2 regions of the Kitasatospora sp. NPDC032757 genome follow, and region 2 is predicted to be linked to the other one. Evidence: riboswitches for the same ligand, from Rfam matches in the RefSeq annotation. Region 2 holds a riboswitch; the other holds the start of a gene.

Region 1 (15,499 bases), on a different contig from region 2:
CTGGCACTGGGCCTCGTCATCGCGACCGCTACCGGCTGCTCGGCCAACGACCTCCCCAGGCTTGGCCTCCCGAGCCCCGTCACCGAGGAAGGACCCCTGGTCCTCCACATGTGGCAGGGCTCCTGGATCGCGGCTCTGGCAGTGGGCGCACTGATGTGGGGTCTGATCCTCTGGAGCGTGATCTTCCACCGGCGCAGCCGCACCGGTGTGCAGATCCCCCCGCAGACCCGGTACAACGTGCCCATCGAGGCGCTCTACACCGCGGTCCCCATCATTATCGTCTCGGTTCTCTTCTACTTCGTCGCCCGCGACGAGTCGAAGCTGATCTCCGTCTCCGAGAAGCCGCAGCACACGGTCAACGTGGTCGGCTTCCAGTGGAGCTGGGCGTTCAACTACGAGAACACCGAGAATCCGGACCCGGCCAACAAGGACGCCGCGTACGACGTGGGCACTCCTGCGGAGATGCCGACGCTGTGGCTCCCGGTCAACGAGTCCGTCGAGTTCCGGCTGACCTCGCGTGATGTCATCCACGACTTCTGGCCCATCAACTTCCTGATGAAGATGGACGTCGTGCCGGGTGTGGTGAACAAGTTCGAGGTCACCCCGAACGTCAAGGGCGAGTACGACGGCAAGTGTGCCGAGCTCTGCGGCGTGGACCACTCGCGCATGCTGTTCAAGGTCAAGGTCGTCGACCGCGCGGACTACGACAAGCACCTGGCGGACCTGCGGGCCAAGGGCCAGACCGGCGCGTTGCCCTCCGGCATCACGACCATGGGAAGTGAAGAGAAGTGACCATCCTCAACGAGCCCGCCGCGGCCGGCGGGGGCGCCGGGGCCGTCACGGTCGGGGCGCAGCGGACCCGCAAGCCGGGTTCGACCATCATCAAGTGGCTGACCACCACTGACCACAAGACGATCGGCACGCTCTACCTGGGCACGTCGTTCGCCTTCTTCCTGATCGGTGGCATCCTCGCCCTGGTCATGCGCGCCGAGCTGGCTCGTCCCGGGACCCAGATCCTGTCGAACGAGCAGTTCAACCAGGCGTTCACCATGCACGGCACGATCATGCTGCTGATGTTCGCGACGCCGCTCTTCGCCGGCTTCGCGAACTGGATCATGCCGCTGCAGATCGGTGCCCCGGACGTGGCCTTCCCGCGTCTGAACATGTTCGCGTACTGGCTGTACCTCTTCGGTTCGACCATCGCGGTGGCCGGCTTCGTCACCCCGAACGGTGCGGCCGACTTCGGCTGGTTCGCCTACTCCCCGCTGTCGGACGCGGTCCGTTCGCCGGGCGTCGGCGCCGACATGTGGATCATGGGTCTGGCCTTCTCCGGCTTCGGCACGATCCTCGGTGCGGTCAACTTCATCACCACGATCATCTGCATGCGCGCGCCCGGCATGACGATGTTCCGGATGTCGATCTTCGTCTGGAACGTCCTGCTGACCGCCGTGCTGGTCCTGCTGGCCTTCCCGGTGCTGGCCGCCGCGCTGTTCGCCCTGGAGGCGGACCGTAAATTCGGGGCGCACGTCTTCGACCCGGCGAACGGAGGGGCGCTGCTCTGGCAGCACCTGTTCTGGTTCTTCGGCCACCCCGAGGTGTACATCATCGCGCTGCCGTTCTTCGGCATCGTGTCGGAGATCATCCCGGTCTTCAGCCGCAAGCCGATGTTCGGCTACTCCGGCCTGATCGCGGCCACCATCGCGATCGCCGGTCTGTCCGTGACGGTGTGGGCCCACCACATGTACGTCACCGGCCAGGTGCTGCTGCCGTTCTTCTCCTTCATGACCTTCCTGATCGCGGTCCCGACCGGTGTGAAGTTCTTCAACTGGGTCGGCACCATGTGGAAGGGCTCGCTGAGCTTCGAGACCCCGATGCTCTGGACGGTCGGCTTCCTGGTCACCTTCCTCTTCGGTGGTCTGACCGGTGTCCTGCTGGCCTCCCCGCCGATCGACTTCCACGTCTCGGACTCGTACTTCGTCGTCGCCCACTTCCACTACGTGGTCTTCGGCACCGTCGTCTTCGCGATGTTCGCCGGCTTCCACTTCTGGTGGCCGAAGATGACCGGCAAGATGCTCGACGAGCGCCTCGGCCGGATCACCTTCTGGACGCTGTTCATCGGCTTCCACGCCACCTTCCTGGTGCAGCACTGGCTCGGCGCCGAGGGCATGCCCCGTCGCTACGCCGACTACCTGGCCTCGGACGGTTTCACCACCCTGAACACCGTCTCGACCATCGGCTCGTTCCTGCTCGGTCTGTCGATCCTGCCGTTCCTCTACAACGTCTGGAAGACCGCCAAGTACGGCGAGAAGGTCGAGGTCGACGACCCGTGGGGCTACGGCCGCTCGCTGGAGTGGGCGACCTCCTGCCCGCCGCCGCGGCACAACTTCCTCACGCTGCCGCGGATCCGCTCCGAATCCCCGGCCTTCGACCTCCACTACCCGGAGATCGCCGCGCTGGACTACCTGGAGAACCACGGTGAGCCGGCCAAGCACCTCGCCGGTGTGACCCCGGCCAAGTACGACGCTCCGCAGCTGGGCAAGGGCAAGAAGGAGGGCGACGCCTGATGAAGGAACAGGGCAAGATCTTCCTCGGCTTCGCGGTCTTCATCCTCGCGATGGCGATCACGTACGGCCTGTGGACCAACAACTCCGACCTCGGTATCGAGGCCGCGGGCACGACGGCGCTGTTCCTCGCCTTCGCGCTCTGCGCCTTCATCGGGTACTACCTCGCCTTCACCGCCCGCCGGGTGGACAGCGGCGCCGGTGACAACCCCGAGGCCGAGGTCGCGGACGACGCCGGCGAGCTGGGCTTCTTCGCCCCGCACAGCTGGCAGCCGCTCTCGCTCGCGATCGGCGGTGCGCTCGCCTTCATGGGAGTGATCTTCGGCTGGTGGCTGCTGTACTGGTCGATCCCGATCATCATGATCGGCCTCTTCGGCTGGGTCTTCGAGTTCTACCGGGGCGAGAACCAGAACCAGTAGGTCCTCCCCTCTCGCACAGGGCCGGGCATCCCGCACGGGATGCCCGGCCCTTTTGCGTCTCCGGAGTGAGGCGCTCACTCCGGTGGGTCAACGGCGGGTCCCCCGGATGTCGCTCTTCCGTCGACCGTTCCTACGATCTGATCAATCGTGCGACCCCTCGGAGGCGGTCATGGCCGACAGGCGCGGAATCGCAGGTATAGGCAGCATCTCGCTGGCTCTCGCAGTACTGGCCCCGCTGGCGGCCTGCACGTCCGGTGGGGACGGCGACGTCACCGGCGCCGTCCACAAGGTCGACGCGGCCCCGCTCGTACACGTCTCGGCCGAGGGCACGGTGGACCCGTCCCAGCCCGTCACGGTGACCGCCGTCCCCGGCAGCCGGCTCACCGACGTCACCGTGGTCGGCCCGGACGGCCGGGTGGTGGCCGGGAAGCTCTCGGAGGACCAGCGCAGCTGGCAGACCACCGGGCGGCTCAAGGCGGCCACCGCCTACACCGTCAGGATCGCCGCCGCCGACGGCAACGGCGGCCGCGGCGAGACCACCGCGGGCTTCTCCACCCTCGCCGGGCAGCGCCTGCTGACGGCCAAGCTCGGCCCGGACTCGTCCGGCAGCGGCCTCTACGGCGTCGGCCAGCCGCTCACCGTGCAGCTCTCCGAGGCGGTGAAGGACCCGCAGGCCCGCCAGGAGGTCGAGCGCGCCCTGACGGTCACCTCGCAGCCCGCCGTCACCGGTGGCTGGTACTGGGTGGACGACAAGAACCTGCACTTCCGGCCGGAGGAGTACTGGCCGACCGGGACGACCGTCAGCCTGGTCTTCGACGACACCGGCAGCCGGATCTCGGACGGCCTCTACGGCGGCGACCGCGCCGCTCTGGCCCTGCGGATCGGCGAGCGGGTGGAGTCGGTGGTGGACGCCGCCGCCCACGAGCTCACCCTGAAGCGCGGCGGCGAGGTCGTCCGGACGATCCCGGTGACCACCGGCAAGCCCGGCTTCGACACCCGCAACGGCGTCAAGGTGGTGCTCGGCCAGGAGCGCCAGGTCCGGATGAGCGGCGAGACGATCGGCATAGCCGCAGGCAGCTCGGAGTCCTACGACCTCAATGTCGAGTGGGCCACCCGGGTGACCTGGAGCGGCGAGTACGTGCACGCCGCACCCTGGTCGGTCGCCTCGCAGGGCGTGGCGAACGTCAGTCACGGCTGTACCGGCATGAGCACCGAGAACGCCAAGTGGTTCTACGACAACACCCGGGTCGGCGACCTGGTGACGGTGGTCAACAGCCACGGTGCCGCCATGGAGCCGTTCGGCAACGGCTTCGGGGACTGGAACGTCGCCTGGGCCGACTGGGTCAAGCACAGCGCCCTCGGACAGTCCGTCAGCACCACCCCGCCGTCCTCCCGGGCCCCCGCCACCGGGATCATCCGCCCGGAGGTCTGACGGGGCCCGCCACGGGGGCGTTCAGCCCTCCCGGCCCGGCACCTCGTACGCCAGCCGCAGCGCGGTCTCCACGGCCGCCAGGGCGTCCGCTCGCGGCACCCCGAGGCGCCGGGCCCGCTCGGCGTACTCGGTGGCGGCCGCGGCGGCCAGCCGGTGGCCGGTGTCGCCGGTCGCGGCGATCAGGGTGCCGCGCCGGCCGTGGGTCTCCACCACCCCGTCGGTCTCCAGCTCCCGGTAGGCCTTGGCGACCGTCCCCGCGGCCAGCCCGAGCTGCTCGGCCAGGGCCCGGACGGTGGGCAGCCGCAGCCCGGTCGGCAGCTCGCCGCTGCGGGCCCGCTCGGCGATCTGGGCGCGGACCTGCTCGTACGGGGGAGTGGCGGAGGCGGGGTCGACGGACAGCTCCACGAGGGCTCCTGAGGGTGGGGCGAGGGCGGGACGGACGACGGAAAGCCCGAGGGCCGCCGACCAGAGCGAAGTCTGGTCAGCGGCCCTCGGGGGTGACGCGGGGTGCGTACGGGATCAGTGGTGGCCGTGGCCGCTGGTGATCTCGTGGTGCTCCTCGGCGGTGGGCTTGGGAATCTGGCTGCCCTCGCCGAAGTAGCCGCGGGAGATCTTCGCCCGGGTGCGGGTGAGGATGCCGGCCTTGAGGGCCACGCCGTTCTCGTCCGTCTGGGCCGGGAGCTCGAACGGCTGCTGCTGCTCGTGCGCGGTGAGCTTGTGCAGGTCGCCCTGCGGCAGCTGCGCGTGCACCTCGACGAACTCGCCGTGCGGCAGGCGCTTGATGACGCCCGTCTCGCGGCCGTGCAGCACCTTCTCCTTGTCCCGGCGCTGGAGGCCGAGGCACCAGCGCTTGGTGATGATGAAGGTGAGCACCGGCACCACGAAGAAGCCGACCCGGACGAAGTACGTGACGTCGTTGAGCGACAGGTGCAGGTGGGTGGCGAAGAGGTCGTTGCCACCGGCGACCAGCAGCACCAGGTACAGGCTGATCCAGGCGGCACCGAGCGCGGTGCGGACCGGGGCGTTGCGCGGGCGGTCCAGGATGTGGTGCTCGCGCTTGTCGCCGGTGACCCAGCCCTCGATGAACGGGTAGGCCGCGATGGAGACCAGGACCAGCGGGAAGACCACCATCAGCGGGATGAAGACACCCAGGTTCAGGGTGTGGCCCCAGAGGCCGATCTCCCAGCCCGGCATGATGCGGATCAGGCCCTCGGAGAAGCCCATGTACCAGTCCGGCTGGGCGTCGGTGGACACCTGGTCGGGGCGGTACGGGCCGTACGCCCAGATCGGGTTGATCGAGGCGACCGCGGAGATGACCGCGATCAGACCGAAGACCAGGAAGAAGAAGCCACCGGCCTTGGCCATGTAGACCGGCATCAGCGGCATGCCGACGACGTTCTTCTCGGTCTTGCCCGGGCCCGCCCACTGGGTGTGCTTGTGGTAGAAGACCAGGATCAGGTGCGCGACCAGCAGGCCGAGCATGATGCCCGGGATCAGCAGGACGTGGATGGTGAAGAACCGCGGCACGATGTCGTGGCCGGGGAACTCACCCCCGAACAGGAACATCTGGATGTAGGTGCCGATCAGCGGGGTCGCCAGGACGGCGCCCTCCATGAACCGGATGCCGGTGCCGGAGAGCAGGTCGTCGGGCAGCGAGTAGCCGAAGAAGCCGTCGAACATGCCCAGGACCAGCAGCAGGAAGCCGAAGACCCAGTTGATCTCACGCGGCTTGCGGAACGCGCCGGTGAAGAAGACGCGCAGCATGTGCACGAGCATCGCGGCCACGAAGACCAGCGCGGCCCAGTGGTGGATCTGACGGACCAGCAGGCCGCCGCGGACCTCGAAGCTGATGTCCATCGTCGACGCGTACGCCTCGGACATCGGGATGCCCTTGAGCGGGACGTACGACCCGTCGTAGATGACCTCGCCCATCGAGGGCTTGAAGAAGAGCGTCAGGTAGACGCCCGTCAGGATGATGATGACGAAGGTGTAGAGGCAGATCTCGCCCAGCATGAAGGACCAGTGGTCCGGGAAGATCTTCCGCAGGTTGGCCTTGGCGAGGGAGTAGATCCCCAGCCGGCCGTCCGTCCAGTCAGCGGCCTGCTCCCACTTGTTGGCGGGCTTGGCGCGCGTGCTGGCCGGCTTGGAGGCACCGGAGGTGGTGCTGCTCGCGCTACTCATCGAGCACGCTCCCAGTAGCTCGGGCCGACGGGCTCGTCGAAGTCGCCGGTGGCGACCAGGAAGCCCTTCTCGTCAGTGGTGATCTTCAGCTGCGGCAGCGGGTGGCCGGCCGGGCCGAAGATGACGCGCGCGCCGTCCGCCAGGTCGAAGGTCGACTGGTGGCAGGGGCAGAGCGCGTGGTGGGTCTGCTGCTCGTAGAGGCTGATCGGGCAGCCGACGTGGGTGCAGATCTTCGAGTAGGCGAGGATGCCCTCGAAGCCCAGCTCCCGGGACGCGTTGTCCTTGATGTCCTCCGGCGCGATGCGCACCAGCATCAGGGCGTCCTTGGCGATGCGCTGCTGGAAGTCCTCGTCGTGGGTGTGCAGACCCTGCGGCATCGCGAAGGTCAGCGACCCCTGGATGACGTCCTCGGCCTTCATCGGCAGGTTGGTGTTCATGTTGATGAGCGCCAGGGGCTTGGCCGGGGTGGCCTCGTCCCAGCCGGTGTGCTCCAGCTTGTCCTCGGGCAGCGGGCCGAGGTCGCGCAGCAGCACCACACCGGAGAGCGGCACCAGGGCCATCGAGCCGATGAGGGTGTTGCGGATCATCTTGCGGCGGCCGAAGCCGGACTCGGCGGCGCCGGTCCTGAACTGCTCGATGACGTCGTTGCGGACCTCGTCGTCGGCCTCGATCGGGTGACGCTCGGCCGGGATCTCGTGGTCCGACATCAGCGTGCGGGCCCAGTGGACCGCGCCCGCGCCGATCATGAACAGCGCCACGCCCAGGGTCAGGCCCAGCGCGAAGTTCAGCGCGCTGATGTGGCCCAGCGGGAAGACGTAGACGATCTTGTCCGGGTCGATGGCCACGTAGGAGGCGATGAAGCCCACCGTGGCGAGCATCGAGATCACGAACATCAGCGAGACCTGGCGCTCCGCGCGCTTGGCGGCCCGCTCGTCGATGTCGGTGCGACGCGGTTCGTGGGCCGGCAGGCCCGGGTCGGCGAACGGATCGCCGTGGGCGGCCACCTCGTGGTGCCCGGCGGAGCCGTGCGACTCCGGGAGCTTCTCTTCTGGCATGTCCTGGCTCATGACTTCTTGGCCTTGGTGGTGTGGGCGGCGACCCAGATCGCGACCGCGATGAGTGCGCCGAGACCGAAGATCCAGCCGAACAGACCCTCGGTCACCGGACCGAGGCTGCCGAGCGTGAGACCACCGGGGTTCGGCTCATCGTTGGTGGTGTGGCGGACGAAGGCCACGATCTGCTTCTTCTGCTCCTCGGGCATGGTGGTGTCCGGGAACGACGGCATGTTCTGCGGGCCGGTCTGCATGGCCTCGTAGATGTGCTTGGCGTCCACACCCTCCAGCGACGGGGCGTACTTGCCCTGGGTCAGGGCACCGCCCTGGCCGGCGAAGTTGTGGCACTGGGCGCAGTTGGTGCGGAACAGCTCGCCGCCCTTGGAGATGTCCTCGGGGTTGGTCGAGGTGTACTGCTCCTCCCTCGGAGTCACCGGGCCGGGGCCGAGCGAGGCCACGAACGCGGCGAGCTGGTCGATCTCCGCCTGCGAGTAGATGTTCTTCTTGCTCGGCACCTGGGCGCCGGGCTGCTGGGCCGGCATGCGGCCGGTGCCGACCTGGAAGTCGACCGCGGCGGAGCCGACGCCGACCAGGCTGGGACCATCGCTGCTGCCCTGGCCGTTCAGGCCGTGGCAGGAGGAGCAGCCCACGGCGAAGAGCTTCTTGCCCTCATCGATCGCGAGCGACTGCGCGGCGACGTCGGCCTGCGCCTTGTCGGCGGGCGCGAACGCGGCGTACAGCCCCCCGGTTGCCGCCAGGGCGAGAAGTAGGACGACCAGCGCCGCCAATGGGTGGCGCCGTCGTGCGGAGAGCTTTTTCACGGAATAACCCCGGTGTCAGGATCTGGTCGACTGGTGGGTGCACCCGGCGGCCGGTCTGGCCGGCACGAGGCTGCCTGTCTAGGGCTGCGCGCGCGGTCGGTCGGTGGGAGCGTCGGCACCGGCAAAGAGGCCCGTCGCCGGTGAGGGCGGGGGCCCGAGGCCGGTGGCCAGCGACCTGATCAGCTGGTTACTTGATCAGGTAGATGGTCGCGAACAGGCCGATCCACACGACGTCGACGAAGTGCCAGTAGTACGACACCACGATCGCGGCGGTGGCCTGCTCGTGCGTGAAGCGCTTGGCTGCGTACGTCCGTCCCAGGACCAGCAGGAAGGCGATCAGACCACCCGTCACGTGCATACCGTGGAAACCGGTGGTGAGGTAGAACACCGTGCCGTACGGGTCGGAGGACAGCGAGAGGCCGTCCTTCTTGACCAGCTCGGTGTACTCGAAGATCTGGCCGCCGATGAAGATCGCGCCCATCACGAAGGTGATGACGAACCACGACCGGAGCTTCTTCACGTCCCCGCGCTCGGCAGCGAACACGCCGAGCTGGCAGGTGAGCGAGGAGAGCACCAGGATCGTGGTGTTGACCGAGGAGAAGGGCACGTTGAGGGCGTGCGCCTTCTCGCTCCAGAACTCGGCTCCCTTGACGGAGCGGAGCGTGAAGTACATCGCGAAGAGGGCCGCGAAGAACATCAACTCGGAACTGAGCCAGACGATCGTTCCGACGCTGACCATGTTCGGCCGGTTGACCGATCCGTGCGCGTGCCCGGTTTCTACTGCTGTTGCTGTCGCCACGACGGACATTATGTCGGTCCCTTATTCCGTCTTCACGCCGGGGGGTGTCCCTCGGAGTGTCCGGTGCGTGCGGTATGCCCCAGTGGGACCCGACGGAGCGTCCGGACGGGGGCTGAGCAGCGGCGTGTCCCTTTTCTGATGGTTCTTCGAAGGTCTCTTCGACCCTCTTGCCCTGCGTGTCGCTGCACGCCCGTGCGGCCCGCGGGGAGTAAGGGGAGGGCGGTTCTGTCGGCCGTACGGGTGGACCGCACCGCTGAGGGTGACGCGCCGTCCTCCGGGCGGGTGAGTCGTGGGCGCGGCGGCTTGAGATGGATCTCGCGGGAGGGGCTCGGCGGCCGGTGATCGGGAGTAGCATCCGGATTGAGGCGAACGTGGTCCGGATCACACTTCGAGGGAGCAGGGCCCATGGCGTACACGACCGACGAGACGCTGACCGTTCTCGTCTACAGCCACGACCGCAACACCCGCGAGCAGGTGCTGACGGCGCTCGGCCGCCGGCCGGCCGCGGACCTGCCGGAGCTGTCCTACCTGGAGTGCGCGACGACCCCCGCGGTGCTGAAGGCACTGGAGAAGGGGGGCGTGGACCTCTGCGTGCTGGACGGCGAGGCGGTGCCGGCCGGAGGGCTGGGGCTCGGGCGGCAGCTGAAGGACGAGATCTACGGCTGCCCGCCCGTGCTGGTGCTGATCGGCCGGCCGCAGGACTCCTGGCTGGCCGCCTGGAGCCGGGCCGACGCGGCGATCTCCCAGCCGGTGGACCCGGTGGCGCTGGCCGAGGCCGCCGCCACCCTGCTCCGGGCCCGGCTGGCGAAGCGGACACCGGCCACCCGGTAGAAGGCGGACACCGGCGGCCCGGTAAGAGGGGCGCATCTCACCAGGAGAGAAGAAGGGTCGCGGCGGGACGGTGGCGTCCCGCCGCTCGATAGGCTGACTCCAACCCTACGGAGATCCCTTTCCGGGAACCGACGAGAGCTGGAGTCAGCCATGGTGAACGTGAACCCTGCGAACGGCGGCAAGGACCCCGTGCAGGTGGTCCGCACCTGGCCGGACATCCTGTCGGTGCTGCTGCGGGGCGAGGACCTCGGCCAGGCGGACACCGCGTGGGCGATGGACCGCATCATGAGCGGCGAGGCCTCCCCGGCCCAGGTGGCCGGCTTCATGGTGGCGCTGCGGGCCAAGGGCGAGACGGTCGGGGAGATCGCCGGCCTGGTGGACGCGATGTACGCGCACGCCGAGCCGCTCTCGATCCCCGGCCCGGCGGTGGACGTCGTCGGCACCGGCGGCGACCGCGCCAAGACCGTCAACATCTCGACCATGTCGGCGATCGTCGCGGCGGCGGCCGGCGCCAAGGTGGTCAAGCACGGCAACCGGGCCGCCTCCTCGGCGAGCGGCTCCTCGGACGTGCTGGAGAAGCTGGGCATCGCCCTCGACCTCTCCGCCCGGAGGGTCGCCGAGGTGGCCGAGGAGATCGGGCTCACCTTCTGCTCCGCCGCCATGTTCCACCCGTCGATGCGGCACGCCGCCACGGCCCGGCGCGACCTCGGGGTACCGACGGCGTTCAACATCCTGGGCCCGCTGACCAACCCGGCCAAGGTGACGGCCCACGCGATCGGCTGCTTCGACACGCGGCTGGCCGGGCTGATCGCCGGGGTGCTGGCCCGGCGCGGCTCCAGTGCGCTGGTCTTCCGCGGCGACGACGGTCTGGACGAGCTGACCATCACCACCACCTCGCGGGTCTGGATCGTGCGTGGCGGCGAGGTCGGCGAGACCACCTTCGACCCGCGTGAGGTCGGCATCGAGCTGGTCGGCATCGAGGCGCTGCGCGGCGCGGACCCGGCGTACAACGCGGACGTCGCCCGCCGGCTGCTGGCCGGGGAGCGCGGGCCGGTGCGGGACGCCGTCCTGCTGAACACGGCGGCGGCGCTGGTGGCGCTGGACCTCACCGACGCGCCGCTCACCGAGCAGCTGGCGGCGGGCATGGAGCGGGCCGCGGCCGCCATCGACTCGGGCGCCGCACTGGACCTGCTGAACCGCTGGTCGGAGGCCACCAGCAAGGCGTGAGGCGGTAGTTGGGGCCCGCGCGGGGGAGTGACCCCGGGCGGGCCCCGCCGCATGAGCGCGCGGGGCCCGGGCGGCCCGCAGGCGGGAGGGCGAGCCCCGTCCGGATGGTGGACCTGTGTTTGACCACCCGGCGGACGCGACCTAGAGTCTCCGGCAGGTCATGAGTGACAGCGCCAAGCCCCAGCTTGCTGTCCGGCAACCCTCCGTCCGTGGCGGGGTGCCCTGGGTGAGGACCGGGTCCCGCGGCAATCCGTCCGCGTGACAAGCGCGGACGCCGGCGGCACGCACTCCCCGGGGTCCTTCACCCAGGAGGAGTGCATCCCCATGTCCGTCGCCACCGAACTCTGCGCCCCGCTCCCCGTCCTCGGCCACGACGTCCTGGTCCCGCTGGCCAGCGGCGAGAAGGTCACCTATGCGGCGCTCGACTACGCGGCCAGCTCCCCGGCGCTCCAGCGGGTCTGGGACGACGTCGCCGCCTACGCCCCCTACTACGGCAGCGTCCACCGCGGCGCCGGCTACCTGTCGCAGCTCTCCACCGACCTGTTCGAGCAGAGCCGCCGTACCGTCGCCGAGTTCCTCGGCCTGCGCGAGGGCGACCAGGTGGTCTTCACCCGGGCCACCACCGACTCGCTGAACCTGTTGGCCGGTGCCGTCCCGGCCGGAACCCGGGTCTTCGCGTTCGAGACCGAGCACCACGCCTCGCTGCTGCCCTGGGCGCACGCCGGACTGGACGTCACCTACCTGCGCGCCCCGCGCTCGCGGGCCGAGGCGGTCGCCGCCCTGGACGCCGCACTGGCCGCGGCCCCCGAGGGCCCCAAGCTGCTCTGCGTCACCGGCGCCTCCAATGTCACCGGCGAGCTCTGGCCGGTCGCCGAGCTGACCGCGACCGCGCACCGGTACGGCGCCCGGGTGGTGCTTGACGCCGCGCAGCTCGCCCCGCACCACCGGGTCTCGGTGCGCGAGCTGGACGTGGACTGGATCGCCTTCTCCGGGCACAAGATCTACGCGCCGTTCGGCGCCGGCGTGCTGGCCGGCCGGGCCGACTGGCTGGACGCGGCCGAGCCGTACCTGGCCGGCGGCGGCGCCACCCGTACGGTGGCCCGGGAGACCGACGGCTCGGTGGCCGTCCAGTGGCACACCGGCCCGGCCCGGCACGAGGCCGGCTCGCCGAACGTGATCGGCGCCTACGCCATCGCCTCGGCCTGCCGGGCGCTGACCGACGCCGGCTTCGACGCGCTCGAGGCCCGCGAGCGGCAGCTGGTCGCCCGGCTGAATGCCGGTCTGGCGGAGGTCCCGCAGGTCAAGGTGCTCAACCTGTTCGGCGCCGGCTCGGCCCGGGTGGGAGTGCTCTCCTTCGTCGTCCAGGGCTGGAACAGCTCGCACTTCTCGGCCGCGCTCTCCGCCGAGTACGGCATCGGGGTGCGCGACGGCCTGTTCTGCGCGCACCCGCTGCTGCGCACGCTGCTCGGCGACGAGGAGGTGGCACCGTCCGAGTGCGGCGCGCCGGAGCCGTCGCTGCCGGGTGAGCGGAGCCTGAACGCGATCCGGGTCAGTTTCGGCGCCGGCACCCCGGACGAGCACATCGAGCGCTTCCTGACCGCCGTCCGCGAGCTGGTCACGGACGGCGCGGCCTGGAACTACCGCAACGAGGGCGGCCGCTGCGTCGTGGACACGCGGCGGGAGGGCTGAGCGCTACTCGTCGAGGCCGAGCGCGAAGGCGGCCTCGAGGTCGTGCTGGGAGTAGGTGCGGAAGGCGATCTGGGTCTCGGTGTGGGCCACGCCCGGGACCTTGTTCAGCCGGCCGGGGATCACCTCGGCCAGGTCGTCGTGCCGGCGCACCCGGACCATCGCCACCAGGTCGTAGCCGCCGGTGACCGAGTAGACCTCGCTGACGCCCTCGATGGCCGCGATCGCCTCGGCGATCTCCGGGATGCGGTCGACGCTGGTCTTGATCAGGACGATGGCGGTGATCACTGTTCGGGCTCCTTTGTGAGGTGCGGCCAGGGTATCGGGCGTCAGCCGGACCGTCGCGGGGGGCGGGTGGCCACCGTGCAGGCGTACAGGAAGCCGGCCGAGAAGCCGATGACGTGGACGAGGTAGGCCACCCCGGGCCCGGCCGAGTGCACCGACCACCACTGCAGGGCGAACCAGAGACCGAGCACCAGCCAGGCCGGGAACCGCAGCGGGAGGAAGAGCAGGAGTGGTACGAGCGTGGTGACGCGGGCGCGCGGATGCAGCCTCAGGTAGGCGCCGAGGACGGCCGAGATCGCCCCCGAGGCGCCGATCAGCACCCGGGTGGAGCCCGGCGAGTGCGCCTCGGCCAGCGCGAAGCCGTACGTGGCGAGCGAGCCGGCGGCCAGGTAGAAGAGGGCGAAGCGGGCCCGGCCGAGCCGTTCCTCGACGGTGGGGCCGAAGACATAGAGGAAGAGCAGGTTGCCCAGCAGGTGCAGCCAGCCGGCGTGCAGGAAGAGCGCGCTGAGCACCGCGAGCGCCGGATGCTTGCCGGGGGTCGGCCGGGCCGGGCAGCCGGGCACCGGGTCGGGGGCCTCGGCGAGCTGTTCGGCGGTCAGCGGGCGCCCGGCCAGCAGCTCGGCCGGGACGGCGCCCCAGCGCTGCTCGTACCGCTGCTCCGCGCAGACCCGGTCCTGGCCGCGCCCGTACAGCGGGTTGAGCCCGGCGGCCGGGCCGAGCAGGAAGACCAGGGTGTTGAGCGCGATCAGCGCGTAGCTGACGGCCGGGACGGGAGCTGCCGGGCGGCCGGCCCGCGCGCCGGTGTGGTCGAGGACCGGGATCGCCATGCGGCCAAGCATCCCTCCGCCCGGCACGGGCGGCACCGGGCTTACGGCAGGTGGGCTACGTCCTGTCCGGTCGAGGGGTTGTCCGCGGACTCCTGGCGTCGCCCGCGAGCGGGAGTTCGCGGACCTGTCCCGGGGGCGCGTCCGGGCCGCCCGATCGCTGTGACCGGTGGTCGGGACGGTTGCCTCAGGCAATAGGCTTGGGGCGGGCATTCCCGCCTCCCGCCGCCGATGCCGGGGCTCCGGGGGGAGCGCCTGAGCCCACCCAGGGACCACCCGAGAGGACCCCCGATGACCGTCCCCGCCCTGACTGCCGAGACGCGTTGGCGCTGCACCCTGTGCGGCAACCTGACCCGTTTCGACGTTACCCGTTCCGCCCGGGTCACCGAGTTCCTCCACTTCGACCTGGCCGGCGAGTCCAAGGTGGAGGAGACCGAGGTGCTCAGCGAGACCATCGAGTCGGTGCGCTGCCGCTGGTGCAACGCGGTGGACCAGGTCGAGCTCGTGGCCCGCCCCGGGGCCGAGGACGCCGAGGCTGCCGAGGCCGCCGAGCAGGGTTGATGCCCGGCCCGTGCGGAGGGCGGCGGTGCGGGGCACGGCCGCCCGCCGCACGGGACAATACAGACAGAGCGCACGGAGCGTGAGGACGAGGGCGGCCGCCGTTGGCCGTGCCGCTGGAACAGGATCGGAGCCGAGGACGTGGTGGACGCAGCGAAGGAGCCCGCCGGGCCGCAGGGGCGGCAGCCCGCTGTGGACGCGCAGGCGCCGGACGCGGCCGAGGCAGCCCCGTCCGCGCCCGCCCCGGCCGGAGACCCGGTGTCGGACGGGACGGCCGGCGCCGAGGAGTCCGGCGGTGACGAGCCGGCGGCAGGCCGCGCCGACGGGACGGCGGCGGGGACGGCCGCCGAGAACGCCGCCGAGCGGGCGCCCGAGAAGCTCGACCGGCCGCTGCCCGAGGGCGTGCGCCGCCGGGTGGTCGGCCTCGCCGCGGACGCGCTCGGCGGGCTGCCGCCGGGCGAGCTGCCGCAGACGCTGCGCCAGTACGCCAAGTTCACTCCGGCCCGGCGGGCCAAGTACGCGGCCACCGCGCTGGCCGCCGCGCTGGAGTCCGAGCCGGCCTTCCGGGTGCGGATAGCGGAGCGGCTGCGGCTGGGCCAGCCCGATCTGGTCAAGGCGCTGGAGTCCGGCAGCGTGCCCGGGGCCGCCGATCCGATGGACGTCGCGGCCGCCGCCTACCTGGTGCGTTCGGCGGGCTGGAGCCGGCTGGTGTCCGAGGCCGGCGAGGAGGCGGAGCGGGCCGGCGCCGAGGGCGCGGCCGCCGAGGCGGCCCGGCTGGTGGAGAAGCTGCAGGCGGAGCTGGCCGAGGTGCGGTCCGCGGCGC
Region 2 (15,499 bases):
CGGACGGCAGGCACGAGGACCTGAGGCAGTTCGCGTCCGGGCTGGCCAACGCCAGCTTCTACCCGTTCGGTGACCCGGCCTGGGTCGAGGTCAGCAACCGGATCAAGGCGGGGATCGGCGGGGCCGTGACCGGGGACGCCAAGCAGGTGCTGGAGGGGCTGCAGGAGGCCGCGGTCAAGGAGGCCGCCCGGGTCCGGAAGTGAACCCGGGGGCCGCCGGGTGCTGCGTCAGAGGGTGATCGCGTAGGCCTTGCGCAGGGTCTCGTGGACCGTCCAGGTGGTGCGGTCACCCGCGCGCAGGACGGCGCAGTCGCCCGGGCCGACGTGCAGGGTCGGGCCGCCCTCGATCTCGATGGTGGCCCGGCCGCTCAGCACCACGAACAGCTCGTCCGCCTCGACGTCGGTGACCACGCCCGGGGTGATCTGCCAGATGCCGCGGAGCTGGCGGCCGTCGGGGGACTCGGAGAGCACGCGGCCGGAGACCTCGGGGGTGCCGGAGACGATCTGGGCCGGGTCCAGCGGGTCGGGTTCGAGGTCGGCGGTGGGGATGTGCAGCGCGAAACTTTCGGTCATGGGCCGACGCTAGTGGGGGAGCGGGCGTCGTGCGGGGCGCAGAGTGTGTCGGGTGCGCGGGGGAGAATGACACTCCGTAGTGGTGGGCGGAGGTGGAGCGTGGACGAGCTGAGCGAGCGGGACCAGGCGGTGCTGGAGCTCGAAGGACGCCAGTGGCGTACGGCGGGAGCCAAGGAGCGGGCCGTCCGGGAGGAGCTGGGGCTCTCCAGTACGCGGTACTACCAGCTGCTGAACGCCCTGCTGGACCGGCCGGAGGCGCTGGCGCACGCGCCGGTCCTGGTGAACCGGCTGCGGCGGGTGCGGGAGGCTCGGCGGGGGGCCCGGTAGCCCGGCGGGTGCTTCGGCGGGCACGGCTGGGTATGGGTCCCGGCATGGGGCTTGAGGAGACTTTGCAGCTGAGGACGGACGCCGGACGCCAGGGCCTGGAGGCGGTCCTCGCCTCGCCGCGCGACGCGGTGGTGGCGCTGGACTTCGACGGGACGCTCGCGCCGATCGTGGCCGTTCCCGACCGGGCGCGGGCGCACCCCGGGGTGGTGGGGGCGCTGCGGGGGCTGGCACCGCGGGTGGGCGCGACGGTGGTGGTCACCGGCCGGCCGGCCGGACTGGCCGTCGAGTACGGCGGGTTCGACGGCATCGACGCTGTGGTGGTGCTGGGGCACTACGGGGCCGAGCGCTGGGAGGGCGGCGTGGTGACTGCGCCGCCGGTCCACCCGGGGGTGGACGCGGTGCGGGCGGTGCTGGACGCCGCGCTGGCGGCGGCCGGTGCGCCGGCGGGGACGTGGGTGGAGGACAAGGGGCGCTCGCTGGCGGTGCACACGCGGCGGACGGAGGCGCCGCAGGAGGCGCTGGAGCTGCTGCGCGCGCCGGTGGAGGCCCTGGCCGCGGAGCACGGGCTGGTGGTGGAGCCGGGCCGGCTGGTGCTGGAGCTGCGGCCGCCCGGGGTCGACAAGGGGGCCGCGCTGAGCGGGTTCCTGCGGGAGCGGGGCGCGCGGTCGGTGCTGTACGCCGGGGACGACCTGGGGGACGTGGCGGCCTTCGCGGCGGTGGAGAAGCTGCGCGCGGAGGGCGTGGCCGGGCTGCTGGTGTGCAGCGCCGCGGTCGGGGACGCGCCGGTGAGGGAGCTTGCCGACCGGGCCGACCTGGTGGTCGAGGGCCCGGCCGGCGTGGTCGAACTGCTGGAGCGGTTGGGGGCGGAGCTCGGCCGGCGGGAGTGATCAGCCGAGAGCGGCGAGCTGGTCGAGGAACCACTGCTGGGGCGGCAGCGCCGTCGCGGCGGCGGCGAGGCGCTTGGTGCGGTCGCCGCGTTCGCCGGCGGGCATGGTGAGCGCGGTGTGCAGGGCCTCGGCGGTGGCGACGACGTCGTACGGGTTGACGGTGAGGGCATCGTCGGCCAGCTCGGCGTACGCGCCGGCCTCGCGGGAGAGGACGAGCGCGCAGCCCCGGTCGGAGACCACCGGCACCTCCTTGGCGACCAGGTTCATGCCGTCGCGGATCGGGTTGACCAGGGCGACGTCCGCCAGCCGGTAGGCGGCCAGCGACCGCGGGAAGTCGTCGTTGACGTGCAGGATCAGCGGCTGCCAGGTGGGCGTGGCGAACTCGGCGTTGATCTCGGCGGCGAGCTGCCGGACCCGGGCGGTGTACTCGCGGTACTCGGCGAGGTCGGTGCGGGACGGGTACGCGAAGGCGAGGTGGACGACGCGGTCCCGCCACTCGGGGTGGGTGTGCAGGAGGTGCCGGAACGCCTGGAAGCCGCGGACGATGTTCTTGCTCAGCTCGGTGCGGTCGACCCGGACGACGGTGCGGCGGTCGCCGACGGCCTCGCGCAGGGCGGCGAGGCGCTCGTCGACGTCCGGGCGGTGGGAGCGCTCGCGCAGGAAGTCGGCGTCGGCCCCGAGGGCGTGGACGCCGAGCCGGGTGGTGCGGCCCCGGAGGGTGACGGTGAGCTCGGTGCGGTCGACGGTGGCGCCGAGGAGCTGCTCGCAGCAGTCGGCGAACGCCAGGGCCCAGCGGCGGGTGAGGAAGCCGGCCCGGTCGGCGCCGAGGATGCCGGTGAGGACGGCCTCGGCGACGTCGTCGGGCAGCAGCCGGAAGTACTCGGGCGGGGCCCAGGGGGTGTGGGAGAAGTGGCCGATCCGCAGGTCGGGCCGGGCGGCACGGAGCAGGGCCGGGGTCAGCGAGAGGTGGTAGTCCTGCACCAGGACGGCCGCTCCCGGGCCGGCCTCGGCGGCGAGGGCGTCGGCGAAGGCGGTGTTGTAGGCCGTGTAGGCCTGCCATTCGGTGCGGAACCCGGCGTCGAAGGAGGGGGCGGTGGGGGTGGCGTAGAGCAGGTGGTGGACGAACCAGAGGGTCGAGTTGGCCACGCCGTTGTAGGCGCGGGCGAAGGTCTCCGGGTCTATGCCCAGCATGCGGACGGCCTGCCCGCCGGTGTCGTGGCCGGCCCGGTCGAGGCGGCCGTCCGGCGCCTCCCGGGCGGCCCGGCGGTCGGCGTCGCCCAGGGCCGCGCAGACCCAGACGGCGTCGGGGTCGTCGATGGCGGAGAGCCCGGAGACCAGGCCGCCTCCTCCTCTCCGGAGGGTCAGCGTGCCGTCGTCCGCGGTGCTGAACGACACCGGTCCCCGGTTGGAGGCCACCAGGACGGGGGCGGTGCCGGTCGGATTCGAACGTTCGGTCGTGAGATCGCCCATGACTGGTTGGTTGCCGGGGGTCTGCGGACCCAAACCCTTCAGTGCCGGGTGGCGTACTCGGGAACGGTGTGCATCGGGGGGCGTTCGAGGGCGGTGACCGGGTGGGTGTGGGCGGTGAACGCGCGGGTTTCCGGGTCACGGGTGAACTGGGTGAGCAGCGGGTGCACCAGGTCGGCGGAGGCCTTGAGCCGGTGGGTGCGGTCGAGCCGCTCCAGCGCCGTGCGGTAGATGGTGGCGGCCATCCGGCCGAGCGCCTGGCCGTCCTGGTGGCGGTGGTGGCGGACGCCGACGTCGACCTGGGCGAGGGCGTCCAGGCCGGCGGTCTCCAGGGCGTCGACCAGCAGGCCGAGTTCGACGCCGTAGCCGGTGGGGAACGGGAGGCGTTCGAGCAGGGAGCGGCGGGCCGCGTACTCGCCGCCGAGGGGCTGGACGAAACCGGCGAGTTCCGGCCAGTGCAGGTTGAGCAGCGGGCGGGCGACCAGCTCGGTGACCCGGCCGCCGCCGGCCGGCACCACGGCTCCTTCGGTCTCCAACGGCCGGTCGTACATGGCCTTGACCAGCTGGATCTCCGGTTCGGTGAGCAGCGGGCCGATGATGCCGGAGACGAAGGCCGGGTCGAACTCGCGCAGGTCGGCGTCGACGAAGCAGACGATCTCCCCACGGGTGACCAGCAGCGAGCGCCAGAGCACCTCGCCCTTGCCGGGGGCGGCCGGCAGCCGGGGGAGGATGTCGTCGCGGTGGACCACCCGGGCGCCGGCCTCGGCGGCCTCGGCGGCGGTGCGGTCGGCGGAGCCGGAGTCGACCACGACCAGTTCGTCGACCAGCGGCAGGCGTTCCATCAGCTCGCGGCGGATGGTGCGGACGATGTCGCCGACGGTGGCCTCCTCGTCCAGGGCGGGCAGGACGACGCTGACGGTGCCCGCGCGGCCGGCGGCCCGCTTGGCGTCCAGCAGGGTGCGCACCGGACGGTCGGCCGCGCTCCACGACCGGCGGCGCAGCCAGGACGCCGCCTGTGGGAGGAGCTCGGGTGTCGGGTCGGCGGGCACGGGTCTCTCCTCGGCGGGGGTCGGCTGGGACGGGCTGGGAAGGGCCGGGACGGGTCATCTCGCGTGGCGGACGGTCCCGTTCGGGGTTGACGCCTTCGGATACAGTCTTCGTACAGCGGTCGGACCTTCGCACGCCGGGGTCACCGTTGAGCAAGACCAACAACTTCACAGAGCTCATCCAGAGGGACTGAGGGAACGGCCCGTTGACGTCCCGGCAACCTTCTCGCGCGGCTGTCGTTACAGGCCCCGGCGGGACAGGTGCCAATTCCGGCCTGTGGCGCGACCGCGTCACGGGGAAGATGAGGAGAGAGGCCTCCGCCATCATGGCTATCACTGCGACGACTCCTTCTGGCGCCGCACCCGCAACCGTTGACCTCGGCCCCGCCGCCGCGCTGTCCTGTCGCGAGTGCGGTAGCCGGTTCCCGCTCGGTCCGAGCTTCGCCTGTCTGGAGTGCTTCGGGCCGCTGGAGATCGCGTACGACTTCGGTGGCGAGGCCGCGGAGGAGCTGCGCAAGCGGATCGAGGCCGGGCCGGCGTCGATCTGGCGGTACGCGCCGCTGCTGCCCGTGCCGGCCGACGTGGCCGGGAAGCCCAACCTGAACCCCGGCTGGACCCCGCTGGTCAAGGCGGACAACCTGGGCCGCGAGCTCGGGTTCACCGCCCAGCTGCACATCAAGGACGACTCCGGGAACCCGACCCACTCGTTCAAGGACCGCGTGGTCGCCTGTGCGATCGAGGCGGCGCGGGCGTTCGGTTTCACCACGCTCTCCTGCTCCTCGACCGGCAACCTGGCCGGTGCGGTGGGCGCCGCGGCCGCCCGGGCCGGTTTCAAGTCCTGCGTGTTCATCCCGCACGACCTGGAGCAGGGCAAGGTCGTGATGGCCGGTGTCTACGGCGGTGAGCTGGTGGGCATCGAGGGCAACTACGACGACGTGAACCGCTTCTGCTCGGAGCTGATCGGCGACCCGGCCGGCGAGGGCTGGGGCTTCGTCAACGTCAACCTGCGCCCGTACTACGGCGAGGGCTCGAAGACGCTGGCGTACGAGATCTGCGAGCAGCTGGGCTGGCGCCTGCCGGAGCAGATCGTGATCCCGATCGCGTCGGGTTCGCAGCTGACCAAGATCGACAAGGGGCTGCAGGAGCTGATCAGGCTCGGTCTGGTCGAGGACCGGCCGTACAGGATCTTCGGTGCCCAGGCGGCGGGCTGCTCACCGGTGTCGGCGGCCTTCAAGACCGGCAGCGACGTGATCCGCCCCGTCAAGCCCGACACCATCGCCAAGTCGCTGGCGATCGGCAACCCGGCCGACGGCCCGTACGTGCTGGACATCGCCCGCCGCACCGGCGGTGCCGTCGAGGACGTGACGGACGCCGAGGTGGTGGCCGCGATCAAGCTGCTGGCCCGGACCGAGGGCATCTTCGCCGAGACCGCGGGCGGGGTGACCGTCGGAGTACTGAAGAAGCTGGTCGAGACCGGGCAGCTGGACCCGGCCAAGGAGACCGTCGCGATCAACACCGGCGACGGCCTGAAGACGCTGGACGCCGTCTCCGACGCCGGGATGACCGCCGTCATCCGCCCGACGCTGGCGTCGTTCCGCGACGCCGGCCTCGCGTCCGCCTGACCCCTCCACCCCGCCGCAAGGAGAAGCCCCTATGAGCGCCAACGTCCGCATCCCGACCATCCTGCGCACCTACACCGGCGGCGCCGCCGAGGTGGCCGCCGAGGGTGCCACCCTCGGTGAGGTCATCGCCGACCTGGAGAAGAGCCACGCCGGGATCGCCGCCCGGATCCTGGACGACACCGGCAAGCTGCGCCGTTTCGTCAACGTCTACGTCAATGACGACGACGTGCGGTTCGCGGAGGGCCTGGCGACCGAGATCGCGGACGGCGCGAGCGTTTCGATCATTCCCGCGGTGGCCGGCGGCTGCTGAGCCGCACCGCCGACGGGAAGGCCGTCGGGGTGTACGGAATTCCGTACACCCGGACGGCCTTCGCATTTCCCCGCGAGCTCCCGGGAGTTCCCGGGGTGTTTCCAGGCGCTTCCGGGATTCTTCCGGGGCCGCCGTGAAGGCCGCCCGCACGGGCGCTTTCCCGGGCCGCCCCCGCGCGCCGCATTCCGGCGGGAATATTTCCCCGGCCAGTCGGAGTAGAGTGTCGCTCGGCCGGGAAGAGGGCCTCCCCTCCCCCCTCGCACCGGTCGTCGCCCCCCTGTTGCGCCCCGTACCGCCGGTGTCTGTCCGGCCGCTGAGACCGGCGCCGGGCCCGCGGCCGTGAAACATGTCAGGCCGGTGTCAGAATTCTTGAGGGCATTTGGGTAATTCGTCCGCTATGTCCGGCGTGAAATGTGAAGTTTTTGGGCTTTTGGCCCGTCCTGTCCCCTGGCGGGTCGGGGGAATTCCCGGCGGCTGGCTCTGTTGCAGAGGGCGTCGAGCCGGATACATTCAGCCGCGGTCGACGCAATCGCCCCTTCATCGGACACCGTCCGGTGGCTCGGCGGGGGGATTGTGGCGTGCACGGCTGCGCCCAGGGGGGGTTCCCCGGGCCGGCCTCAAACCAGACCCGGGCCCGCGACCTGCGGGCGCGTGAAGGGCCAGCACAGCACTAGGGGAGTTCGGAATGGCTCAGGGCACCGTCAAGTGGTTCAACGCGGAGAAGGGCTACGGCTTCATCGCGGTCGACGGTGGTGCGGACGTCTTCGTCCACTACAGCGCGATCCAGATGGACGGCTACCGCACCCTTGAGGAGGGCCAGCGGGTCGAGTTCGAGATCTCTCAGGGGCAGAAAGGCCCGCAGGCGGACATGGTCCGCGCGGCGGTCTGACCTTTCCGGCACCCAGGAGTTCGGCTCGGCCCATCGGCTGGTGCACCTCTTGCTTCGCGACGGGCCCGTGCGACACATGTCGTACGGGCCCGTCGCCGTGTCCGGGGAGTGGCCGGTGCGGCTCGCGGGTTGCCCATTGGGCTTGCACTCGCCCACCCAGAGTGCTAATCATTGGCGTTAGCACTCACAGCGTGAGAGTGACAGCGGACCGGGTCGGTGAGGCCCCCGGGAGCGGTAGGGGAAAGGACCCCCGCACACCAGGGCCGTCCGTCGCGGGCACCCCTTGGTCCGAGCAGTCGACCGTGTCCCGGAGGACCACTTCTGATGGCCAAGATCATCGCCTTTGATGAGGAAGCTCGCCGCGGCCTTGAGCGTGGCATGAACCAGCTCGCCGACGCAGTGAAGGTCACGCTCGGCCCCAAGGGCCGCAACGTCGTGCTGGAGAAGAAGTGGGGCGCCCCCACGATCACCAACGACGGTGTCTCCATCGCCAAGGAGATCGAGCTCGAGGACCCCTACGAGAAGATCGGCGCGGAGCTCGTCAAGGAGGTCGCCAAGAAGACCGACGACGTCGCGGGTGACGGCACCACCACCGCCACCGTGCTCGCCCAGGCGCTCGTCCGCGAGGGTCTGCGCAACGTCGCCGCCGGCGCCAACCCGATGGCTCTGAAGCGCGGTATCGAGAAGGCCGTCGCCGCCGTCTCGGACCAGCTGCTGGCCCAGGCCAAGGACGTGGAGACCAAGGAGCAGATCGCCTCCACCGCCTCCATCTCGGCCGCCGACACCCAGATCGGCGAGCTCATCGCCGAGGCCATGGACAAGGTCGGCAAGGAAGGCGTCATCACCGTCGAGGAGAGCAACACCTTCGGCCTGGAGCTCGAGCTCACCGAGGGTATGCGCTTCGACAAGGGCTACATCTCCGCCTACTTCGCCACCGACCTGGAGCGCATGGAGGCGACGTTCGAGGACCCGTACATCCTCATCGCCAACTCCAAGATCGGCTCGGTCAAGGACCTGCTCCCGCTGCTGGAGAAGGTCATGCAGAGCGGCAAGCCGCTCGTCATCATCGCCGAGGACGTCGAGGGCGAGGCCCTGTCGACCCTGGTCGTGAACAAGATCCGCGGCACCTTCAAGTCCGTCGCCGTCAAGGCCCCGGGCTTCGGCGACCGCCGCAAGGCCATGCTCGGCGACATCGCCATCCTCACCGGTGGCACCGTGATCTCCGAGGAGGTCGGCCTCAAGCTGGAGAACGCCGGCATCGACCTGCTGGGCACCGCCCGCAAGGTGGTCATCACCAAGGACGAGACCACCATCGTCGACGGTGGCGGCGACAGCGACCAGGTCGCCGGCCGCGTGAACCAGATCCGCGCCGAGATCGAGAACAGCGACTCGGACTACGACCGCGAGAAGCTCCAGGAGCGCCTCGCCAAGCTGGCCGGCGGCGTGGCCGTCATCAAGGCCGGCGCGGCCACCGAGGTGGAGCTCAAGGAGCGCAAGCACCGCATCGAGGACGCCGTCCGCAACGCCAAGGCCGCCGTCGAGGAGGGCATCGTCGCCGGTGGTGGCGTCGCGCTGCTGCAGGCCGGTGTCGCGTTCGACAAGCTGGAGCTCGAGGGCGACGAGGCCACCGGTGCCAACATCGTCCGCGTGGCCCTGGAGGCCCCGATCAAGCAGATCGCGACCAACGCCGGCCTCGAGGGCGGCGTCGTGGTGGAGAAGGTGCGCAACCTCCCCGCCGGTCACGGCCTGAACGCGGCCACCAACACCTACGTCGACCTGATCGCCGAGGGCATCATCGACCCGGCCAAGGTCACCCGTTCCGCGCTGCAGAACGCCGCCTCCATCGCGGCGCTCTTCCTCACCACCGAGGCCGTCATCGCCGACAAGCCGGAGAAGGCCGCTGCGGCCGCCGGCGGCGGCATGCCGGGCGGTGACATGGACTTCTGATCCTCCGGGGTCGGTCGTTTCCTGATCGCACGGGCGGTTCCCCTCGGGGAGCCGCCCGTGCGGCGTTCGTGCCGGGCGCACTTTGGGACAATGGACGGATGGCTTCCTCCGACGACATCGAGACCGCCCTGCACAACGCGCGGGCGCTGATCCTGGCCGACCTGACCGCGAAGGACGTGGCGGACGCCGCCGTGGTGTCGCTGGTCGAGACGGCCGTGACCCACCGCCGCTGGTGGCTGGAGCAGTGGCCGGACGGCACCGAGTACGTGCTCGGGCTGGTCGCCCAGGACGTCCAGGACGCGCTGCTGGAGGCCTACGGCCGCTGGCCGCTCTGCGCCTCCTGCGCGGCCGACGGGGACCCGCACGCGCTCAGCGTCGAGCCCGAGCTGGGCCCGGAGCCGCACTGGGTCTGCGGCAAGGAGGGCACGGTCGTGGCACCCGTCGGCCAGCTGGCCTAGGCCCCGGCGCCTGCCGTCGGGCGGCCCGGACTCCGGCGACGGGCCTCAGCCCTCCAGCGCGGCGAGTTCGGCGGCCAGGTTGGCGCGGGCGGGGGCGTCGAAGCGCGCGTGGGCGGTGGGAGTGCGGTAGAGCGCGGGCAGCGCGAGCAGCTGGCGCAGGACCGCCGCCCGGCCGGCCCGGAAGTCCGGCTCGGGGACGAAGGCGTACTCCTCCCGGACGGCGGCGGCGTACGCCGCGTACGCCTCGGGGGTGGCGCCGAGGACGGCGAGGTCCGCGTCGCAGAGCACCTCGCCGTCGCGGTCGCCGGGCTCGGGGTGGTGGGTGACGGTGAGCCGGACCAGCCGGGCCACCTCGGCGGTCCGCCGCTCCGGGAGGCCGGCCTCGGTGAGCGCCCGGACGGCGAGGGCGGCGCTGCGTTCCTCGTTCTCGGAGCGGTCGGGGCGGTAGACGGCGTCGTGGAACCAGACGGCGAGGCGGACGGTGTCCGGGTCCCCGGCGTGCCCGGCCAGCGCGTCCACCTGGTGCAGCATCGCCCGCAGGTGGTCGGTGGTGTGGTAGCGGCGCTGCGGCTCGGCCCAGCGGTGCAGCAGGTCGCGCCCGTAGGGCTCGGGGTCGGCGCTCGCGCCGCAGCGGTGCAGCAGGGCGGTCCAGGCGGTGAGCAGGTCGTCCGTCGGCATGGGAGCCATTGTGGCGGCCCGGCGCGCCGGGGGTTCGGCCGGGGCTTCCACTGGACCTATAGGTAGTTTGGCGATATATGTAGTTCCATGACCGAACGCTCCATGCAGGAGCCCACGCTGCTTCTGCTCACCGCACTGGCCGACGCCCCCAGACACGGCTACGCGCTGATCCAGGAGGTCGCCGCGATCTCGGGCGGCCGGGTCGCGATGCGCACCGGCACGCTCTACGGCGCCCTCGACCGGCTGCTCCAGCAGGGCCTGATCGAGGTCGCGGCCGAGGACGTCGTGGACGGCCGGGCCCGGCGCACCTACGCGCTGACCGTCGCCGGCCGGGCCGCGCTCTCCACCGAGGCGGAGCGGCTGCGCGCCGTCGCCAGCGAGGCGGAACGCCGCCTCTCCGCGTTTCACCCAAGGGCCAGGGGGACCTTCGCATGACCATGAACACGCCGACCGTCGCGATGAAGGCGGCGCTCCAGTTCTACCCGGCACGCTACCGCCGTGAGCGCGGGGACGAACTCGCCGCCGTCTTCTCCGACACCACGGCCGAGGCCGGGAAGCCGGCCGTCGTCCGGGAGGCGCTCGACCTCGCCGCGTACGGCCTGCGGGTGCGCACCCGGCTGACCGCCTTCTCGCCCGGCGGGCGGCTGCTCGCACTGGCCGCGCCGCTGATCGCCGGGGCGGCCGCGGGGGCCGGGCTGTACCCGTGGGTCGGCGACTCGGACCAGCTCGCCTGGCGGATCGAGCACACCTCGTCGGTGGTCACGCTGGTGGCCGCCTTCGCGCAGCCGGTGGCGTCGCTGCTGTTGGCCCTCGCCGCGCTGCTGGGGCGGTGGGCGGAGGCGCGGGTGATCTCGGTGGCGGTGATGGCTGCCGGGCTGCTCGGGATGAAGGAGGCCTTCGTGGCGGGCGGGATCAACGTGTGGGGGGTCCTGGCCGTCGGCTCTTCGGCGATGCCGTTCCTGCTCTCCGGCCTGCTGGTGATCGCGGCGCCGCGGGAGATGCTGGGCGAGCCGACCTGGCGCAGCCGCGGCCTGGTGCTGGCGTCGGCGGTCGGCGGCTGGCTGGTGATCGCCTCCCAGGGTGGCTTCGACTCCCACTACATGCTGAACGGCCCGCGCTCCGCCGTGCTGGTGGCCGTCCCGCTGTTCCTGGTGCTGACCGCGCTGCGCGGCCGGCTGGTGCCGGCGGCGATCGGGCTCGCGATGCTGCCGCTGACCGCCACCTTCAGCATGTTCACCCTCTGGCAGACGACCGGCGGCCTCTGGAACCTGCTGCCGATCTCCGCCGTGGCGGTGGCGCTGATCGTGGCGCCGCTGATGATCGGGCGCGGGGTCGGGGCGGGTGGCGCCCACAGCATCGCCTGATCGGACGCCCGGCCGGACGCCCGGTCACGCGCCCGGCCGGGCGTCCGACGGAAGACGCGACGGAACGCCCGGCGGAAGGTGCGACGGAGTGCCCGGCGCAAAGCCGCGCAGGGCTCGCCGCCGCCGGGCGGATGTGGCAGGCTTCGCATATGTCTAGACCAATTTTCGAAGTCATCGCGCTGACGCCCCAGGACGCCCAGGCCGCCGAGTCGGGCGGCGCCGACCGGCTCGAACTGGTCACGGACATGGCCGCCGACGGACTCACGCCGTCGGCCGAGGACTTCGCCGGGATCCGCGCCGCCGTGGACCTCCCGCTGCGCGTCATGCTCCGCATCCGGGACGGCTTCACGCCCGGCGACCTGGACGGGCTGCGGGCCCGCGCCGCCGCACTCCGGGCCGAAGGGGCGGACGAGTTCGTCTTCGGCTTCCTGGACGCCGACGGCGCCGTCGACCTCGCCGCCACCGCGGCCGTCGCCGAGGCGGTGGCCGGCTGCCGCTGGACCTTCCACCGGGCGATCGACCACAGCGCCGACCGGGCCGCCCTCCGCGCGGCCGTCGGCGCACTGCCCGGGCTGGACACCTTCCTCACCTCCGGCGCGGCCGCCGGTGTGGACGCCGGCCGGGAGGTGCTCGCGGCCGAGCTGGCCCGGGCCGGCGAGCCCGGGTACGGCCAACGGATCCTGATCGGCGGCGGGCTGCGGGCCGAACACCTGCCGGGCCTGCGGGCGGCCGGCTTCGACGCCTTCCACGTCGGCGGTGCGGTCCGCGCCGACGGGTGGCGGTCGCCGGTGGACGCGGGCAAGGTCGCCGAGTGGCGTGCCCTGATCGATGGCTGAGCGTGGAAGCGCCGACGGCTGAGCGATCGGTGGCCGTCGGCTCGGTGGGAAGGGGACCGGCATCGGCCGGTCCCCTTCCTCGTGGGTGCCGCCTTCCCCTGGGTGCCGCCCGGCTCAGCCCAGCTGCTCGGGCAGCGGCTCGGCGTGCAGCACCGCCAGCCCGGAGACGGCACGGGTGAGCGCCACGTACAGGCGGCGCAGGCCGGTCCGCCCGTCCGGCTCGCCTGCGACCACCGCGGCCGGCTCGTCCAGCACCACGTAGTCGTACTCAAGGCCCTTGGCCAGCGAGGCCGGGACGAGGGTCAGCCGGGCCTCGGCGCTGGTCTCGGCGCCGGGGGAGAGGTGCGGCAGGCCGGCCGCGTCGAGCGCCTCGGCGAGCAGCGGGATGCGCGCGTCGGCGGCGATCAGGCCGGTCGAGCCCTCGTGCTCCAGCGCCCGGTGGCAGGCCTCGACGACCGCCTTCTCCAGCCCGTCCTCCGGGACGCGGGTGATCGTCAGCGAGCCGGGCGCCTCGCGGACCGAGGTCGCCGGGGCGAGGCCGGGGGCGATCGCCGGCAGCAGCCGGGAGGCGTAGGCGATGACCTCCTCGGGGACGCGGAACCCCTTGGTCAACTCCTCGATGTGGGCGGCCGGTTTGCCCAGGTGGTGCAGGGCGTCCGGCCAACTCGCCGTCGCCCAAGGGGTGGTGCCCTGGGCGAGGTCGCCGAGGACGGTCGCCGAGCCGGTGGTGCAGCGGCGGCCGACCGCGCGGTACTGCATCGGCGAGAGGTCCTGCGCCTCGTCCAGCACCACGTGCCCGAGCGAGGCCGTGCGGTGGACGAGGTCCGCGGTCTCGTCCACGAGGACGGCGTCGGCCTGTGTCCAGCGGGCGGTCTTCACCGAGCGGCCGGGCTTGGGCCAGAGCACCGTCCGCTGCTCCTCGGGGGTGAGGACGCCCTCCGCACACGCGGCCAGGAACTCCGGGTCGGAGAGCAGCCGCAGCACCTGCTTGGCCGGTTCGACCAGCGGCCAGCACTCCTTGACCACCGCCTTGACCGCGGAGTCGCGGGCCACCGCGTCCTGCACCCGGTCGTCCGGGGCCTCGCCGCCCTGCTCCATCTTCAGCAGCACGGCGTGCGCGATCCGCTGCGGCAGGGCATCCCTGGCGGCGCCGTAGCGGATGTCGCGGCCCTTCAACTCCTCGATGATCTCGACCAGTTCGTACGCCGGGACGCGCCAGCGCCGGGAGCCGCGGACCACCACGCAGGGCTCGGTGGGCAGGGTGATGCCGGCCCGCACCGCCCGGCGCAGCACCTCGGCCATCCGGGCGTCGCCCTTCAGCCGGGCCGCCTCGGCGGTGTCCTCGGCCTTCACCTCGACGTGCGCGACCAGCTGCTGGACGGTGGCCTGGGCGACGTCCAGCTCGCCGAGGGCGGGCAGCACCTGCTCGATGTAGGAGAGGAAGGCGTTGTTCGGCCCGATCACCAGGGTGCCGGTCCGGGCGAGCCGCTCGCGGTGCGCGTACAGCAGGTAGGCCACGCGGTGCAGGCCGACGGCGGTCTTCCCGGTGCCGGGGGCGCCCTGGACGCAGACGGTGCCGGTGATGTCGGCGCGGACGATCTCGTCCTGCTCGGGCTGGATGGTGGCGACGATGTCGCGCATCGGTCCGACGCGGGGCTTCTCGATCTCGGCGGCGAGCAGTGCGGAGACGGTGTTCCCCCCGGCGGAGCCGGAGAAGGTCACGGCGTCCGGGTCGGAAAGGCGCTCGTCCTCGTAGGCGGTGAGCTCGCCGCCGGTGTAGCCGAAGCGCCGGCGGCGGTCGACGTCCATCGGTTCGGCCCGGCTGGCCCGGTAGAACGGCTGGGAGACCGGCGCGCGCCAGTCGATCACCATCGGGTCGCCGTCGGCGTCGTGGACGTGCCGGCGGCCGATGTAGAAGTTCTCCCCGCCGGAGCCTTCGGAGAGCTCCTCGCTGATCGCGTGCAGGTAGTCGAGGCGGCCGAAGAAGAGCGGGGTGTGCGAGAGGTCGGCCAGGGCGGCGATCCGGGCCTCGATCTGGTTCTGCAGCACGATGGCGGTGACCCAGGTGCCGGTCACGTCGCGGATGTCGAGCGACTGGACGTCCTCCCGCATGGCGCGCAGGGCGGCCCGGGAGGCGGCCAGGTGGTCGCGTTCGCGCTGGAGGGGGTCGGTGGTGGGGGTGGCGGGCACAGCGAACCTTCCCGGCTGCCCCGGAGACGGGCGCAGCGGATCGTTGGAGCTCACGGTGGACACAGCCGACCGGTTGCCGTGCGGTCGGCGCCTCCCCCGGCTGCCTGCGGGACTCAGCAGGTACCACGGTTCGGGAGGGGGCAGACGGACGATCCTAGACGGCCCGCGGCCCCGGTGCTATCCAGTTGTGCCGTGCTGCCCCGGACCGGCGTACCCGGCCACCTGGAAGGCCGGCACGCCCAGCCCCGCGACCGCCTCGGCGTCCTCTCCCACTTCTCCCGTCCCGTAGGGGGAGGCGTAGGGGGTGGCGGGGGTCTCCGTACACCCGGAGGACGACTTCCGGCCCGTCCGGTACGGCCTTTGGGGTGATGTGCCCGGCCCGCCACGGATCTACCGTTGAAGACATGAGCACCGTACACGTCACGGCGCCGCGAGTGCCGAACCAGAAGTCCGCCCCCGCCCGCCCCGCGGGCGCCACCGCCATCGCGGCCACCGGCCCCGGCCGGCACCGCAGCCCGCTGAAGACCGCCGTCCGCAACGTCGGCATCGCCCTCGACACCGCCGCGCGCGTGGTCTTCCTCGGGCGCGACGGCGTCAGGTACTAGGCGTCAGGCACCGGCCGTCAGAGCACGTCGTCCGCGTCGATGATGCGGTAGGCGTAGCCCTGCTCCGCCAGGAAGCGCTGGCGGTGGGCGGCGAAGTCCTGGTCGACGGTGTCGCGGGCCACCACCGAGTAGAAGTGCGCCGCGTGGCCGTCCGCCTTCGGGCGCAGGACACGGCCCAGGCGCTGGGCCTCCTCCTGGCGGGAACCGAAGGTGCCGGAGACCTGGATGGCGACGGTCGCCTCCGGCAGGTCGATGGAGAAGTTGGCCACCTTGGAGACCACCAGGACGCTGATCTCCTTGG

The links. Region 2 has a riboswitch for S-adenosylmethionine ahead of thrC (threonine synthase). Riboswitches for the same ligand answer to the same signal wherever they lie in the genome.
Region 1: another riboswitch for S-adenosylmethionine. It lies ahead of ACZ5WK_RS06655 (aminotransferase class V-fold PLP-dependent enzyme); the one in region 2 lies ahead of thrC (threonine synthase).

The regions. Positions count from the first base shown of each region.
Region 1 covers NZ_JBVINN010000003.1:235,956-251,454, forward strand. Annotated here, with positions in the region: gene ctaC (aa3-type cytochrome oxidase subunit II) at 1-792, shown strand, start outside; gene ctaD (aa3-type cytochrome oxidase subunit I) at 789-2,564, shown strand; gene ACZ5WK_RS06610 (cytochrome c oxidase subunit 4) at 2,564-2,980, shown strand; gene ACZ5WK_RS06615 (L,D-transpeptidase) at 3,150-4,412, shown strand; gene ACZ5WK_RS06620 (GntR family transcriptional regulator) at 4,434-4,817, opposite strand; gene qcrB (cytochrome bc1 complex cytochrome b subunit) at 4,932-6,593, opposite strand; gene qcrA (cytochrome bc1 complex Rieske iron-sulfur subunit) at 6,590-7,660, opposite strand; gene qcrC (cytochrome bc1 complex diheme cytochrome c subunit) at 7,657-8,466, opposite strand; gene ctaE (aa3-type cytochrome oxidase subunit III) at 8,654-9,274, opposite strand; gene ACZ5WK_RS06645 (hypothetical protein) at 9,671-10,096, shown strand; gene trpD (anthranilate phosphoribosyltransferase) at 10,247-11,323, shown strand; SAM riboswitch class IV at 11,480-11,597, shown strand; gene ACZ5WK_RS06655 (aminotransferase class V-fold PLP-dependent enzyme) at 11,648-13,012, shown strand; gene ACZ5WK_RS06660 (Lrp/AsnC ligand binding domain-containing protein) at 13,016-13,297, opposite strand; gene ACZ5WK_RS06665 (rhomboid family intramembrane serine protease) at 13,339-14,121, opposite strand; gene ACZ5WK_RS06670 (hypothetical protein) at 14,410-14,679, shown strand; gene ACZ5WK_RS06675 (NYN domain-containing protein) at 14,935-15,499, shown strand, end outside.
Region 2 covers NZ_JBVINN010000025.1:110,985-126,483, reverse strand. Annotated here, with positions in the region: gene ACZ5WK_RS25555 (extracellular solute-binding protein) at 1-203, shown strand, start outside; gene ACZ5WK_RS25550 (cupin domain-containing protein) at 228-572, opposite strand; gene ACZ5WK_RS25545 (DUF3263 domain-containing protein) at 639-899, shown strand; gene otsB (trehalose-phosphatase) at 944-1,786, shown strand; gene ACZ5WK_RS25535 (alpha,alpha-trehalose-phosphate synthase (UDP-forming)) at 1,787-3,256, opposite strand; gene ACZ5WK_RS25530 (glucosyl-3-phosphoglycerate synthase) at 3,295-4,302, opposite strand; SAM riboswitch class I at 4,474-4,608, shown strand; gene thrC (threonine synthase) at 4,626-5,921, shown strand; gene ACZ5WK_RS25520 (ubiquitin-like small modifier protein 1) at 5,953-6,231, shown strand; gene ACZ5WK_RS25515 (cold-shock protein) at 6,917-7,120, shown strand; gene groL (chaperonin GroEL) at 7,445-9,067, shown strand; gene ACZ5WK_RS25505 (hypothetical protein) at 9,166-9,525, shown strand; gene ACZ5WK_RS25500 (HD domain-containing protein) at 9,571-10,203, opposite strand; gene ACZ5WK_RS25495 (PadR family transcriptional regulator) at 10,291-10,638, shown strand; gene ACZ5WK_RS25490 (hypothetical protein) at 10,635-11,567, shown strand; gene ACZ5WK_RS25485 (copper homeostasis protein CutC) at 11,717-12,403, shown strand; gene ACZ5WK_RS25480 (HelD family protein) at 12,518-14,515, opposite strand; gene ACZ5WK_RS25475 (hypothetical protein) at 14,998-15,198, shown strand; gene ACZ5WK_RS25470 (DNA repair helicase XPB) at 15,216-15,499, opposite strand, start outside.